DNA from 2 places in the Chryseobacillus diguaensis genome. Region 1 is predicted to be linked to the other one. Evidence: predicted binding sites of a transcription regulator. Region 1 holds the regulator's gene; the other holds the start of a gene.
What was found. The regulator LexA, encoded in region 1, represses DNA repair genes until DNA is damaged. The targets are predictions, from matches to a motif close to CGAACATATGTTCG.
Positions count from the first base shown of each region.

Region 1 (7,004 bases):
GATACCGGACGGGATACACTTGAAAAAGTGTACGCAGATGTTTTTGGCGGGGAGGCAGCCCTTGTCAGGCCTCAAATTATTTCTGGAACTCATGCGATCTCAATCGCCCTTTTTGGCGTTCTGCGCCCAGGCGACGAACTGATTTACATTACAGGGAAACCTTATGATACGCTTGAGGAGATTGTAGGGATAAGAGGAAAAGGCACGGGTTCTCTGAAAGAATATCAGATCGGCTATCAGACAGTTGACCTTAAAGCTGATGGAAGTGTTGATTTTGCACGTGTAAGAGAAGCTGTTTCAAGCAAGACAAAAGTAATCGGCATCCAAAGGTCAAAAGGATATGCAGCAAGACCTTCCTTTACAATAGAAGAAATTGAAGAAATGATCCGCTTTGTCAAATCACTTAAAGAAAATATTATCGTTTTTGTTGATAATTGCTATGGGGAGTTTGTTGAAGAGAGAGAACCATGTCATGCAGGAGCAGACTTGATGGCAGGCTCGTTAATCAAAAACCCTGGCGGCGGCCTTGCCAAAACTGGCGGTTACATTACCGGCAAAAAGGATTTGGTGGAGGCTTGCTCCTACAGAATGACTTCTCCTGGTATCGGTGCTGAAGCAGGGGCATCGCTATACAGCTTACAGGAAATGTATCAGGGATTTTTTCTTGCACCGCATGTTGCCGGACAGGCTCTAAAAGGAGCTGTCTTCACTGCAGGGATACTGGAGAAAATAGGATTAAACACAAGTCCAGCATGGGATAGCAAAAGGACAGATCTCATACAGTCCGTTGAATTCAATAATAAAGAAATGATGGTGGCTTTCTGCCAGGCGATCCAATATGCTTCACCAATTAATTCCCATGTGACACCTTACCCAAGCTATATGCCAGGATATGAGGATGACGTTATTATGGCAGCCGGTACATTTATTCAAGGCGCAAGCATTGAATTGTCAGCAGACGGCCCGCTCCGCCCGCCTTATATTGCTTTTGTTCAAGGAGGATTAACTTATTCTCATGTAAAAATTGCGATATGCTCTGCGATTGATGATTTAATGAATAAAGGATTAATCCAAGTAAGCGATAAAAACGAAAATAATTAAAGAATCATACTTATGTCATGTTTCCTAACATGATATTGACACATAACCTAACATGGAATATAATAAGTACAGGATGAAAAGGAGGAAAGGGAATGAGTGACAGAATAAGACGCTCAATGCCTTTATTTCCAATGGGGATCGTCATGCAGCTTACTGAGTTGTCAGCAAGACAAATTCGCTACTACGAAGAGCACAGCTTAATTTTTCCCGCTCGGACAGAAGGGAATCGCCGTCTATTTTCATTCAATGACGTTGATCAGCTTCTAGAGATTAAAAGTCTGATAGACCAAGGTGTGAATATGGCGGGAGTTAAGCAAATCTTTTCTAAAAAAGATCTTGTCCCAAATGTTGCACAAACAGCCGCCCAGGCTGATAAACCGGACCTGACAGATGATGAGCTTAGAAAACTGCTAAGAACTGAACTGACTCAAGCAGGCCGATTTCAGCGGGCCACATTAAATCAGGGAGATATGTCCCGTTTTTTTCATTAAAAAATGAGCAATATTAATACCATATACAGATTCTAATTGAATTGGGAGGAAAATGATTCATGCCTAAGTATACTAAGGAAGATATCGTAAAATTAGTTGATGAGAACAATGTGAAATACATCCGCCTGCAATTCACGGATATTCTTGGTACCATCAAAAATGTTGAAATTCCTGTAAGCCAATTAGGAAAAGCACTTGATAACAAAATGATGTTTGACGGTTCTTCTATTGAAGGTTTTGTAAGGATTGAAGAATCAGATATGTATTTATATCCGGATCTTGAAACGTTTGTTATTTTCCCATGGACTTCTGAAAAGGGAAAAGTTGCCCGTTTCATCTGTGATATTTACAATCCTGATGGCACGCCATTTAATGGTGACCCTCGAACAAACTTAAAACGTGTTCTTTCAGAAATGGAAGAGCTTGGTTTCACAGATTTCAATCTTGGGCCTGAACCGGAATTTTTCCTTTTCAAACTTGACGCAAATGGCGATCCGACTCTTGAGCTGAATGACAAAGGCGGATATTTCGACCTTGCGCCAACCGATCTTGGTGAAAACTGCCGCCGTGATATTGTGCTTGAGCTTGAAGAAATGGGATTTGAAATTGAAGCATCTCACCATGAGGTTGCTCCAGGACAGCACGAAATAGACTTTAAATATGCAGGTGCAGTAAGAGCTTGTGATGACATTCAAACATTTAAGCTTGTTGTAAAAACCATTGCACGCAAACATGGACTTCACGCTACGTTTATGCCAAAACCATTATTCGGTGTTAATGGATCTGGTATGCACTGTAACTTGTCCTTGTTCAAAAATGGAGAAAATGCTTTCTTTGATAAAGGAGCAGAACTGCAATTAAGTGAAGATGCAAGACACTTCATTGCTGGTATTATCAAGCATGCTCCAAACTTTACAGCTGTAACGAATCCTACTGTTAATTCATACAAGCGTCTTGTACCAGGCTATGAAGCACCATGTTATGTTGCATGGTCTGCACGCAACCGCAGCCCGCTGATTCGTATTCCGGCTTCCCGGGGCTTAAGCACACGCGTAGAAGTACGCAGTGTTGACCCGGCAGCGAACCCTTACCTTGCGATGTCTGTATTGCTTGCAGCTGGTCTTGATGGAATTAAAAATAAATTAACTCCGCCAAGACCAATCGACCGCAACATTTATGTGATGACAAAGGAAGAAAGACTTGAAAACGGCATCGTAGATCTTCCTGCAACACTAGCAGCAGCGCTTGATAGCCTTAAATCAGATCATGTTATTGTGAATGCGCTTGGCGATCATTTATTTGAGCATTTTGTAGAAGCGAAAGAAATTGAATGGGATATGTTCCGTACTCAGGTTCACCCATGGGAGAGAGAACAGTACATGACAATGTACTAAAAATGATTACCCTGACATTAAGCGTGTCAGGGTTTTTTATTCATGCAGAACAGCAAAGAACCTTGGCTATGTCAGCCAAGGTTCTTTGCTCTGTTTTTATATTCAATCAGTAAGTTCACAATTGCGAGCACTGCAAGTCCTATGCTAATGGCAATGCCTGTTACAGCAACTGTAAAAGAAATGTACTCAAAAAATGAATAATGGGCAAGCTTGCTCCAATCTTTTTTTCCTTTCCAGTCCTCGATCACGAGGTTCATGCCTAAAATTCCAGAAATGACGGTATAAACGGTGAGAATAAGAAGGAGATAGTTATTTCTTTTTCGTGAAAGTTTTTCTTCATTTTGAAAAAGGCTGTCAAGCGTCTTTGTAACCTCATCATAAAGAGGGGCAATTTGAAATACGCGGCTGAATAATCTGCTTAGCTCTCTGCCTTCAGTGCGGCTGCTGATTTCTTAAAAATAAAACTGCCCGGTAAATTCAGTAATGCTTCTGATCAGCTCTTCATTCTTTTGCCGCTTTTTTTCAAAGTAAAGCCTGGAGTAAATAAAAGATAATTTTAGAAGAACGATTTTATAGAAAAAGTGAAGAATCAGATTGTAAAAATGCTGTCCATACATTTCAGAGTACAGAGAACTCTCTCGCCCTAACTCGTTTGTGATGAGGTAAAGGTATGATCACTAATAACGTAATGAGTATAAATGGACATACAATAAAGTCAATCGAATGGATAACAGCTTCATAAGACATTCTTCCGTTTCTGGCATTTAGCCTGACTGGAATATTAACTGATTTTGAAAAGCGGGAAAGTGCCTCGCTTTCAAAAGAATCAGGAAAGAGGATCTTTTCAATGTAAGGCATAAAATACTGTTCCATATTACTATGTATGACTGATGAGTTTTTACCGTAAAAAGAGTTTTCCTGCTGGGCATTCTTTAGGGAAAAAAACTCAAATCCGCTATTTTTCAATTAATTTTCTAAGCGGGATACCTGTTCAGGCTTTTCTGTGTTCAAGGAAAAAGGGAAGATAAATTGTGTGACCGCTTTAAATAGTGCCACATCTTTTTTTAATTGATTGAGCGGATTCATGGTCTTTCCCCCAGCTAATATTTTCCTGTTATCTTTTTTTTCATATCTATTTGGCTGCAAATTCGCAAAAAAACTTGTCTCATAAAAGACAAGTTTTAATGAACAGTGCGATAGACCCCTATTACTTTCCCTAGAATAGACACGTTTCTAAGAATAATCGGTTCCATTGTTGAATTTTCAGGCTGCAGTCGAATGTAATCTTTTTCCTTGAAGAACCTTTTGACAGTCGCTTCATCTTCTTCAGTCATAGCCACGACAATATCTCCGTTGTTGGCTGTTTGCTGCTGGCGTACGAGCACCAGATCTCCGTCAAGAATACCTGCTTCTATCATACTGTCTCCCATGATTTCTAGCATGAAAACATGATCATCCGGTGATACGAATCGGTCAGGTATAGGGAAATATTCTTCCACATTTTCAATGGCTGTTATAGGAAGACCTGCTGTAACTTTACCAATAACAGGAACATCGATCACAGTGCTTCTCGGAATCTGATAGCTTGTTTCTTCTTCTAGTATCTCAATTGCTCTTGGCTTTGTAGGGTCTCTTCTGATTAATCCTTTGCTTTCAAGGCGGGAAAGATGGCCGTGAACGGTGGAACTGGAAGCAAGTCCTACTGCCTCGCCGATTTCTCTGACAGATGGCGGATAGCCCTTTTTCTTTACTTCCATTTTGATAAATTCCAGAATGTCCTGCTGTCTTCTAGATAGTTTCGTCGTCATCCTTAGCACCTCTCGTATCAAGTAATTTATGCTGATTATAGCATGATTTTCCTGCTAATACAAACATAAGTTCGAAAAAAGGAATTGACACAAAACATCTGTTCGCATTATACTTAATTTATCGAAAGCGAACAAACATTCTAAATTGGGGGAAATGATAATGCTGAAAGATTCTCTTCCTTATATTTTTACTTTTATGGCGTTAATGATTACGATGGTATTTGCGGTAGCCTATTCAGGGCAGCAATCCAATTTAAAGGATTATGCAACAATAAAAGTAGAAGAAGGAGACAACCTTTGGAACCTTGCAGACAAACTTGAAGATAAGCACGGATTATCGAAAATTGACTTTGTTCAATGGGTTCAGGATAATAATCATTTAAACTCTCCTGTTATTCATCCAGGTGAATCAGTTGTCATTCCGGTAAAAAAAGATTCTTTTACAGAAGTGAAAAATTTAGCTATAGATAAGTAGGTGCAAAGGTCTTGAATGCAATCATTTATTGCAGGGTGAGTACGGTTAAGGAGCAGCAGGAAACCTCACTTGAGAGACAAAGAGAGGAATTGCTGAAGCTGGCTGAAGAATACGAGATGAAGGTTGTCTCTGTTATTACTGAGCAGGCAAGCGGTTATGAAATTGAACGAGAGGGTATGCTCGAGCTTCTTGATTTAGTAAAAAATGAAGAGATTGATGCTGTTTTAGTGCAGGATGAAACAAGAATTGGCCGCGGAAATGCCCGTATGGCCATTCTTCACGTTCTCTTAAAATCAGAGACGGCAATTTTTACTATTTCTCATAACGGGCGGATCCAATTATCTGAAGCTGATACGATGGTACTTGATATAGTCAGTATAGTAGAAGAGTATCAGAGAAAAATACATAATTTAAAAATCAAAAGAGGAATGAAAAGAGCGGTTGAGAAAGGATATCGTCCTGAACATAATTTGGATAACAGACATATGGGCGGCAGAAAAGTAAAAACGGATATCCCTGTTGAAGAGATTGTGCGTTTAAGAAGCAATCAGCTGACTTTTGCAGAAATTGCTGCAACGCTCAGGGGCTTCGGTTACCCTGTTTCCAAAGCCACTGTTCACAGAAGATACCAGGAATATATGAAAGCGAGTCAAGAGTTATAGCTTGAAAGCAACATTCTATCCGCTTGGTAAAAAGGCTGTTAGTTTGCCTTTTATTTAAGTTTTTTGTACCATGGCTATATAAAGGGATAAAGGAGTATTTCAATGCTTTCACAAGAAAAGGTTGATCGAATTAATTTTTTAGCTAAAAAGTCAAAATCAGAAGGTTTAACAGAGTCAGAAAAGACGGAACAGCAAACTCTTCGCCTGGAATATTTAAAAGCTTTCAGAGGATCCATGAAAAACACTTTGAAAAATGTGACTGTAATAGATCCAAACGGGAAAGATGTGACTCCGGAGAAATTAAAAAGAGAAAAGAAAAATTTACATTAAAAAGGAATACTTGAAAAAGTACTCCTTTTTTCTATGTATAGGGATCTTTTTTAAACTTCGCTGCTTTTTTGCTTCTACTAAATCAATAGAAACCTTTCTATGTGAAGAAGTTGTACAATCAATCCACTATGGATATGATAGAAGGGTATGCAGATCAAGAAAGGATGGATAATATGACTCGAAAAATTGAAGACCTGAGCATTGCTACTATACGTACGTTATCAATTGATGCAATTGAAAAAGCGAATTCAGGACATCCTGGATTGCCAATGGGGGCAGCCCCAATGGCTTATCAATTATGGACGCAATATATGAATCATAACCCTTATAATCCTGATTGGTTTAACCGTGACCGATTTGTGCTTTCAGCGGGACATGGATCCATGCTGCTGTACAGCCTGCTTCATTTAAGCGGATATGGTGTAAGCATGGAGGATATCAAGTCCTTCAGGCAATGGGGTTCTAAGACTCCCGGTCACCCTGAATACAGACATACTCCTGGTGTAGATGCGACGACAGGACCTCTGGGACAGGGTATTGCAATGGCAGTAGGAATGGCCATGGCAGAACGTCATCTTGCTAGTACATACAATCAAGAAAACTTTAATGTAGTGGATCATTATACCTTTGCTATTTGCGGTGACGGGGATTTGATGGAAGGTGTTTCAAATGAAGCTTCATCACTTGCCGGCCATCTGAAGCTTGGGAAATTAATCGTCCTTTATGATTCGAATGATATTTCA
Region 1 covers NZ_JBMKNV010000001.1:495,388-502,391, forward strand. Annotated here, with positions in the region: gene ACOT8F_RS02410 (methionine gamma-lyase family protein) at 1-1,101, shown strand, start outside; gene ACOT8F_RS02415 (MerR family transcriptional regulator) at 1,194-1,592, shown strand; gene glnA (type I glutamate--ammonia ligase) at 1,652-2,986, shown strand; gene ACOT8F_RS02425 (hypothetical protein) at 3,058-3,243, opposite strand; gene ACOT8F_RS02430 (hypothetical protein) at 3,605-3,844, opposite strand; gene lexA (transcriptional repressor LexA) at 4,168-4,794, opposite strand; gene yneA (cell division suppressor protein YneA) at 4,955-5,269, shown strand; gene ACOT8F_RS02445 (YneB family resolvase-like protein) at 5,281-5,931, shown strand; gene ACOT8F_RS02450 (DUF896 domain-containing protein) at 6,034-6,261, shown strand; gene tkt (transketolase) at 6,435-7,004, shown strand, end outside.

Region 2 (7,004 bases), on a different contig from region 1:
GGGTACGTTTATCAGGCAAAAGTCGGATTGGCAGAGATTTACGAATCCCTCAATGAGCTGAATAAAGCAGAAATTTTACATCAGGAAGCACAAGCATTGCGGCAAAAATTTGATGAAGCTTTTTGGATGGATGATGTCTCTTTCTATGCCATTGCACTAGATAGAAACAAGCAGCAAGTTGGGACGATTACTTCTAATCCAGGTCATCTTTTCATGTCAGGTATGCTGACTAAAGAACGAATAGAAGAAGTTTCTGATATGCTTCTTTCTCCTAAAATGTTTTCCGGTTATGGAATCCGTACAATGGGGGAAGGAGAAACAGGCTATAACCCAATGAGCTATCATGACGGAAGTGTATGGCCCCATGATAACAGTTTAATTGTACTCGGGCTAAGTAAGGTTGGAAAACAAGATCAAGCGAACAAGATCATCCAAGGATTAATAGATGCTTCTTTGCATTTCGAATACAATCGTCTTCCGGAATTGTTTTGTGGATACTCCATGTCAAGTGGTAAGCCGGTAAAATATCCAATTGCATGTTCTCCTCAAGCATGGGCGGCAGGTACGCCACTTATTTTTATACAGGCCCTGCTCGGTTTGACCCCAAATAGTTTAGAAAAGGAAATCCATCTCTCTCCTGTGCTTCTTGATCGAATGACATATTTAGAGATTGAAAGGCTTCCTATTGGGAAAGGGACTTTATCTTTGAAAGTTACTCGTCAAAAACAAAACACTTTTGAGGTAATGATCGTTGAGAATACAACCGGATATAAAGTGGTCGTCAAGAATCAATTGCAGACAGTAACACAATAAAAAGGGGCGATTATTAAAATGAAGATTAATTCAACCTATTGGATGTTAAGCGGCTTCATATTCTTCTACTTTTTTGCACAAATTTCAACATTGTCCTTATTTTCCATTTGGTTAGGCCAAACGTTAAATTTAAGTGGGGCTGAAGTTGGTCTCGTTTTTTCCCTTAACGCGATTGCTACACTTTTTATTCAACCTTTGTATGGATTCGTTTCTGATAAAGTCGGTTTAAAAAAACATGTGTTGTGGATTATTGTATTTTTATTAATGTTTGTAGGTCCGTTTTTCATTTATGTGTATAGTCCTCTATTAAAATATAATATCTTTATAGGGGCAATTGCTGGAAGTATTTATGTTAGTGCAACCTTTTTAGCGGGACTCGGTGCAGTTGAATCATATGCGGAAAGAACCGGTAAGAAATATAATTTTGAATACGGGAAAGCACGGATGTGGGGTTCGCTAGGAGCTGCATCTGCTGCTTTATTCGCTGGACAGTTATTTAATATCGATCCTAATATTAATTTTTGGATTGCATCCGTTTGCAGCCTCTTATTGATTGTTTTTCTGTTATTTACAAAAATCGTTATAACAGAGGAAGAACAGCAAAAATCAGAATCATTAAAATTAACAGATGGTTTGATCTTATTAAAGAATAAAACTTTTTGGTCATTTGTCATATATGTATTGGGAGTTGCTTGTGTTTACTCGGTTTATGATCAACAGTTTCCCGTTTACTATGCCTCAATGTTTTCATCAAAGGAATTAGGAAATCAGATGTTTGGTTATTTAAACTCCGTTCAGATTTTTGTAGAGGCAGGAATGATGTTTCTTTCCCCTATTATTGTCAATAAGATTGGGGCTAAAAAAGGCTTGGTTTTAGCAGGTTTAATCATGGCCATTAGAATATTGGGATCTGGCCTGGTAACAGAACCTATAGGCATATCCATAATGAAAATGATGCATTCCTTTGAGCTGCCTATAATGCTAGTAGCCATATTTAAATTTATTGCTTCTAATTTTGATGCAAGGTTATCTTCCACCATGTATATTGTTGGCTACTATTTTATTTCCCAAGTGGGTCAGGCAATTTTGTCTCCATTAGTTGGTTATTGGTATGATACGATAGGCTTTTCAAAAACTTATTTGATATTGGGTCCGAGTGTATTCCTATTTGTAATCGTTTTCTCAATTGCGATATCAAATAATCAATTTAGTAAAGTAGTGTATAAGGAGAATATTAGATAAAGGTGTTAGCTTTGGAAAGGCAAAAGTGGAAATAATGGGGATAACTTCATCTTCTATTCTTTAAGTAAAATAGAAGTATTCGGTAAGGTTAGCCCTGACCATATATATAAAGCTTTTCAACTTAGACAGAGTACGAACAGCGTATAGTGCCAGAATAAAAAAAGTTCATACTTATAGAAATATGGACTATATTTTGATTAATATTTTTTACCCGCATACCGACTGCGATTTAGGGAAGTCGCTCCTATCCCCAAAGACAGTTAGTCTGTCAGCTCAATTATTTTTTGGTCATTCTTATTAAGTATTTTAAAAGCATAATTTCATACAATAAATAGTTCTAAAGCGTGCTGATAAAAAGCAAAAAATCCTTTATGATAACTGAAAGACCCCCTATTTTTTATAGAAGGCCATGAGCATTTTTAGTCATGGCTTTTTTTAATTCGTTATTCATAGCAAATGCTGCTTATTCAGTTGCTGCTTTTATATAGGGGTATTTGTAGCCCAATGGCTTTCGCATTGCTTAACCTAGGGAAAAAGCAAAGGATCTTAGGACGAATTATCCTGAAAGAAAAAGTGAAACACTTTGAGTAATTAAGCATCCTTCGGGGTGCTTATTTTAAAAAATGGACACATACATCTCCTACAGAAATGACCGGCATCGGTCTTTTTTTCTTATAAAAAACACCAGTTTCTTATTCGTTAAAATCGGTTAAAATAGGAACATATATTCTATTTATGAGGGGGAGATTCCGTTGATTCGAGATCGGGAAATATTAAATGGACTTCCATGATGCTTCCTGAACACGTGCAAATGGCCAAGAAAGTGTTTCGGGAAGATCTTAAAACACCCCGGCCATTTTTAAATGAAGATCAAATACTCGAAATGGAACAGCTCTTATTAGAAAGCCTTCAAAACAAGCATTACCTTCATTTTCACGATTTTGGCATGATGGCTTATTTAGCGAAAAGACGGGAATGGTCTTGAAAATGAATCAGCTGGAGAAAACCATTCAGTTAATGGATGAATGGAAAAACAAATTTACGATTTCCTTTTATCCTTTAACAGATGTCAGGCACTTATAGATAAGGAACTTGAAAGGATGGAAGCATCATGAAAGCTCCAATTCCTGTTGCGGAAGAGGACCTTATTTATGAATATATTTACAGGGTCTACCTCATTTCAGAGCTGGAAGAGAATCGCGTAAGCTTCGAGAGGCTGCCATTTAAAATTCCCGAGCCTTATGTGGCCATGATTGATGGGATCTTAAAAGCCCTTCGCTTGGAAGCCAGGGAGATGAAAAAGGAAATGAGGAATTTGAAGATCAAGGTTTTGGAGGAACCGCAAGGCGATGAAATCTTCTTTGATTATTTATACTTCGCCCATGGATATGAGGGCAGTTTTCGCTTCTGGGAAGCAGCTATGCGGCTTGAAGGTTCGCGGAGAATGAAAAAATATATTAATCAATACATGATTTCTTCTTATACACATTAATAAAGACAATTCCCTTTGGTGAAATCCCTTATTTAATCGCTTTCAAATGGATGAAAAGAATGATGTCCATATTGTTACTATGGCGAATAATACGAGAGTCAGATAACCGAGCTTTTTAAGTCTTTTGTTTGGAGAAAAAAACGAGTAGATCACGCCAATGAATAAGAGTGTTACCGCAAGGAACCATCCTAAACTAATTTGAGGATTAGCCCTTTCAGTAAAAACAATAAGAACGAAGAATGGCCAGGCTAAATTTTGAATCAAGTTCCATTTTGTTAGCTTTTTGGTATCTTCCATTTCAGCCCACCTCCTGACTTATTTACTTCCATTATATAGCAATATTTTTTTTGAAGTCCATAAAAAAAAGAAGAGCATGGAAATTGGTCGGTTATGTATCCCTTGGGTTATGCCTTGTAACAACAATATGGACCATAAATGCAAACTAAAAGAGCCAGCTAATTAACCAAAATAAATACTTTTTGTAACTCCCCGATTAGCTCTGACATTCGTTTGAAACTTTCCCATCCTAAAGCAGTCAAATTGCTACACATTAATATAGAAGTGCCCCACTGAATTACCATCATAATTATCACCGTTTTTCAGATTTATTGTTACCATTGTCGCCTGTCGGCACATTTTTAATCGGTGAAGGGCTATTAATTACTTGAATGAAAAACCAATTCTTTAGTAAAGGAGCATAACCTAATTTAAAGTGCAAGGCCAAAAGTACCATTTTATTCAATATAGCTTGAATGTTCGTTTTTCAATGGTATACTGATGAAAAAATATCCATTCTTTGCTAGGGGAGCCGGCAGGCCGGCTGAGATTAAAACACCAGTTTTTAAACCCTTAAAACCTGATCTAGTTTGTACTAGCGTAGGGAAGCGATACGGGGACAGCTGTCTTTCATTGTGCATTCAAGCCCATTTCGCCAACACGCGGAATGGGCTTTTTTGGCTTATTGGAGGGATTCGCAGATGGAGTTTCATGTGATTACAAACGGAAAGCTGTCTTTTAGTGAAATGCTTCCTAAAGTAAAAGAGTTCCATCCATTTATTGATTTTTTGCATATAAGGGAGAAGGAAAAATCATCTAAAGAGCTCTACGAAGGAATTCAGGTTTTCCTGAATGAAGGTATTCCTGCAGCAAAGCTGATTATAAACGACCGGGTTGATCTGGCAATGATAACTGGAATAAAACGAGTTCAGCTTGGCACTCAAGGCATTCCGGTATCAGCTGTAAAATCGAGTTTTCCTGCATTGTATGCAGGCTCTTCAGTGCATTCCTTAAAAGAGGCAAGAGCTGCAATTATCGGAAGAGCTGATATGCTCCTTTATGGACATGTTTTTGAAACAGATAGCAAAAAGGGAAGAGAGCCCCGCGGCTTAGCCGAGCTCTGTGAAGTGGCAGAGCAGTCGCCTGTACCGGTTATTGCAATTGGCGGCATCCGGCCTGATTATGTGCCGGAAATTCTTCTTGCAGGAGCAGCCGGCTTTGCTGTTATGTCAGGAATCTGGGATAGCCAAGATACGTTAAAAGCGGCTTCTGATTACAGATCAGCTGTCGGAAAAGGAGGATTGCTAATATGATAAAGGTTTATGATTGCATTGTCATCGGGGGAGGAGCAATTGGCGGTTCGGTTGCCTATGAGCTTTCAAAAAGAGACCACACAGTGGCAATTGTTGAAAAGGGTGAAGGCGGGAAAGAAGCATCCAGCGCTGCAGCCGGACTGCTTGGCGTTCAGGCGGAATGGGATGAATATGATCCGCTATTTGAGCTAGCAAGAGAAAGCAGAGCGCTTTTTCCTGACCTTTCGCTACAGCTTAAAGAATTGACAGGCATTGATATTGGGTATGAAGAAAAAGGAATTTATAAAATTGCTGAAACTGATGAGGAATTGGAAAAGCTGAAAAAAACGGCACGCTGGCAGGAGGAAACAGGCGAAGAAACGGTTTTTCTTACCGGCGATAAACTAAGAGAAAACGAAAGCAGCCTTTCCAAAGATTTAGCAGGAGCGGTTTTTTATCCAAAAGACGGTCATGTGATGGCCCCCGCCCTGACGAAGGCATATTTGCATGCTGCTGCTGCTTGCGGAGCAGATTTGTACGAATATACAAAAGCCGAAAACATTCTTATCGAGAATCAAAGTGTGAAAGGTATTCAAACGAAAAGCGGCATGATATTCGGCCAAAATGCTGTAATTTGCGCAGGCGCCTGGAGCACGCCGCTTCTTTCGGAGTTTCGGGACCTGAAAACTTATCCAGTTAAAGGGGAAATGATCTGCTTAAAAACAGATAAGCCGCTGCTCCAAGCCCCTGTTTTTAAAAACGGTTTTTATATAGTCCCAAAAAGAGAAGGCCGGTTATTGATCGGTGCAACGGTAGTAGCCCATGATTTTTCCAAAAAGGTAAAAGCCAAAAGTGTAAAGGCACTGCTTGAAAAAGCCCAAAAGATTCTGCCTGCCATTGAAAACGCCTCTATGGAAAGTGTTTGGGCTGGTCTTCGGCCTCAGTCAGTCCACGGTGCTCCCTATATGAAAAAGCATGGGAAAATTGATGGCTTATACGCCTGTACAGGCCACTTTAGGAACGGTATCTTGCTTAGCCCGGCTGCCGGCAGATACATGGCTGATCTGTTTGAAGGAAAAGAAAGCAGCCTTTCTTTTGCTGAAGAGGGGGTAAGACATGCAGGTGTGTATTAATGGGAACTGGACGGATTTAACGGCAGAAATACATACTGTGCAAGAACTTATTCAACATCTCGATCTATCTGAGAGAACCATTGTTATCGAGCAAAATGGAGAGATCCTTGAAAAAAGTGATCATATAAAAAGAATTTTAAAAAATGAGGACAAACTTGAAATCGTAACTTTTGTGGGAGGCGGATAATATGCTGAAAATAGGCCCTTATTCTTTTCAATCAAGGCTGCTTTTAGGAACAGGCAAATACAGTGACTTTGACACTCAGAAAAAAGCAATTGACGCTTCTGAAACTGAAATTCTCACTTTTGCCGTACGGAGAATGGATATATTTGACCAGAGCCAGCCAAATCTTTTGGAAAAGCTTGATTTATCCAGATACTCGCTGCTGCCGAATACTGCCGGTGCCAAAAACGCAGAAGAGGCTGTCCGAATTGCCAGACTTGCCAAAGCATCGGGTCTTTGTACTATGATAAAGGTAGAAGTTATCGGGGATAATCAAACGCTTCTACCGGATCCAGTGGAAACTTTAAAAGCAAGCGAAAGGCTGCTGGAGGAAGGCTTTATCGTTCTTCCCTACACGTCCGATGATGTAGTGCTGGCTAAACGGCTGCAGGAGCTTGGCGTTCATGCCATTATGCCTGGGGCTTCACCGATCGGATCAGGAATGGGAATTATCAATCCGCTGAACCTCAGTTTTATCATTGAACAGGCGAAAGTTCCGGTTATTGTTGATGCAGGGATAGGAAGCCCTTCTG
Region 2 covers NZ_JBMKNV010000006.1:151,501-158,504, reverse strand. Annotated here, with positions in the region: gene ACOT8F_RS11935 (amylo-alpha-1,6-glucosidase) at 1-813, shown strand, start outside; gene ACOT8F_RS11930 (MFS transporter) at 832-2,055, shown strand; gene ACOT8F_RS11925 (YolD-like family protein) at 2,843-3,040, shown strand; gene ACOT8F_RS11920 (YhjD family protein) at 3,167-3,547, shown strand; gene ACOT8F_RS11915 (hypothetical protein) at 3,590-3,844, opposite strand; TPP riboswitch at 4,339-4,447, shown strand; gene ACOT8F_RS11910 (thiamine phosphate synthase) at 4,525-5,136, shown strand; gene thiO (glycine oxidase ThiO) at 5,133-6,248, shown strand; gene thiS (sulfur carrier protein ThiS) at 6,232-6,435, shown strand; gene ACOT8F_RS11895 (thiazole synthase) at 6,437-7,004, shown strand, end outside.
Region 2: ACOT8F_RS11925 (YolD-like family protein) is a predicted target of LexA. The motif match lies at 2,773-2,786, and genes of this name have one in related genera.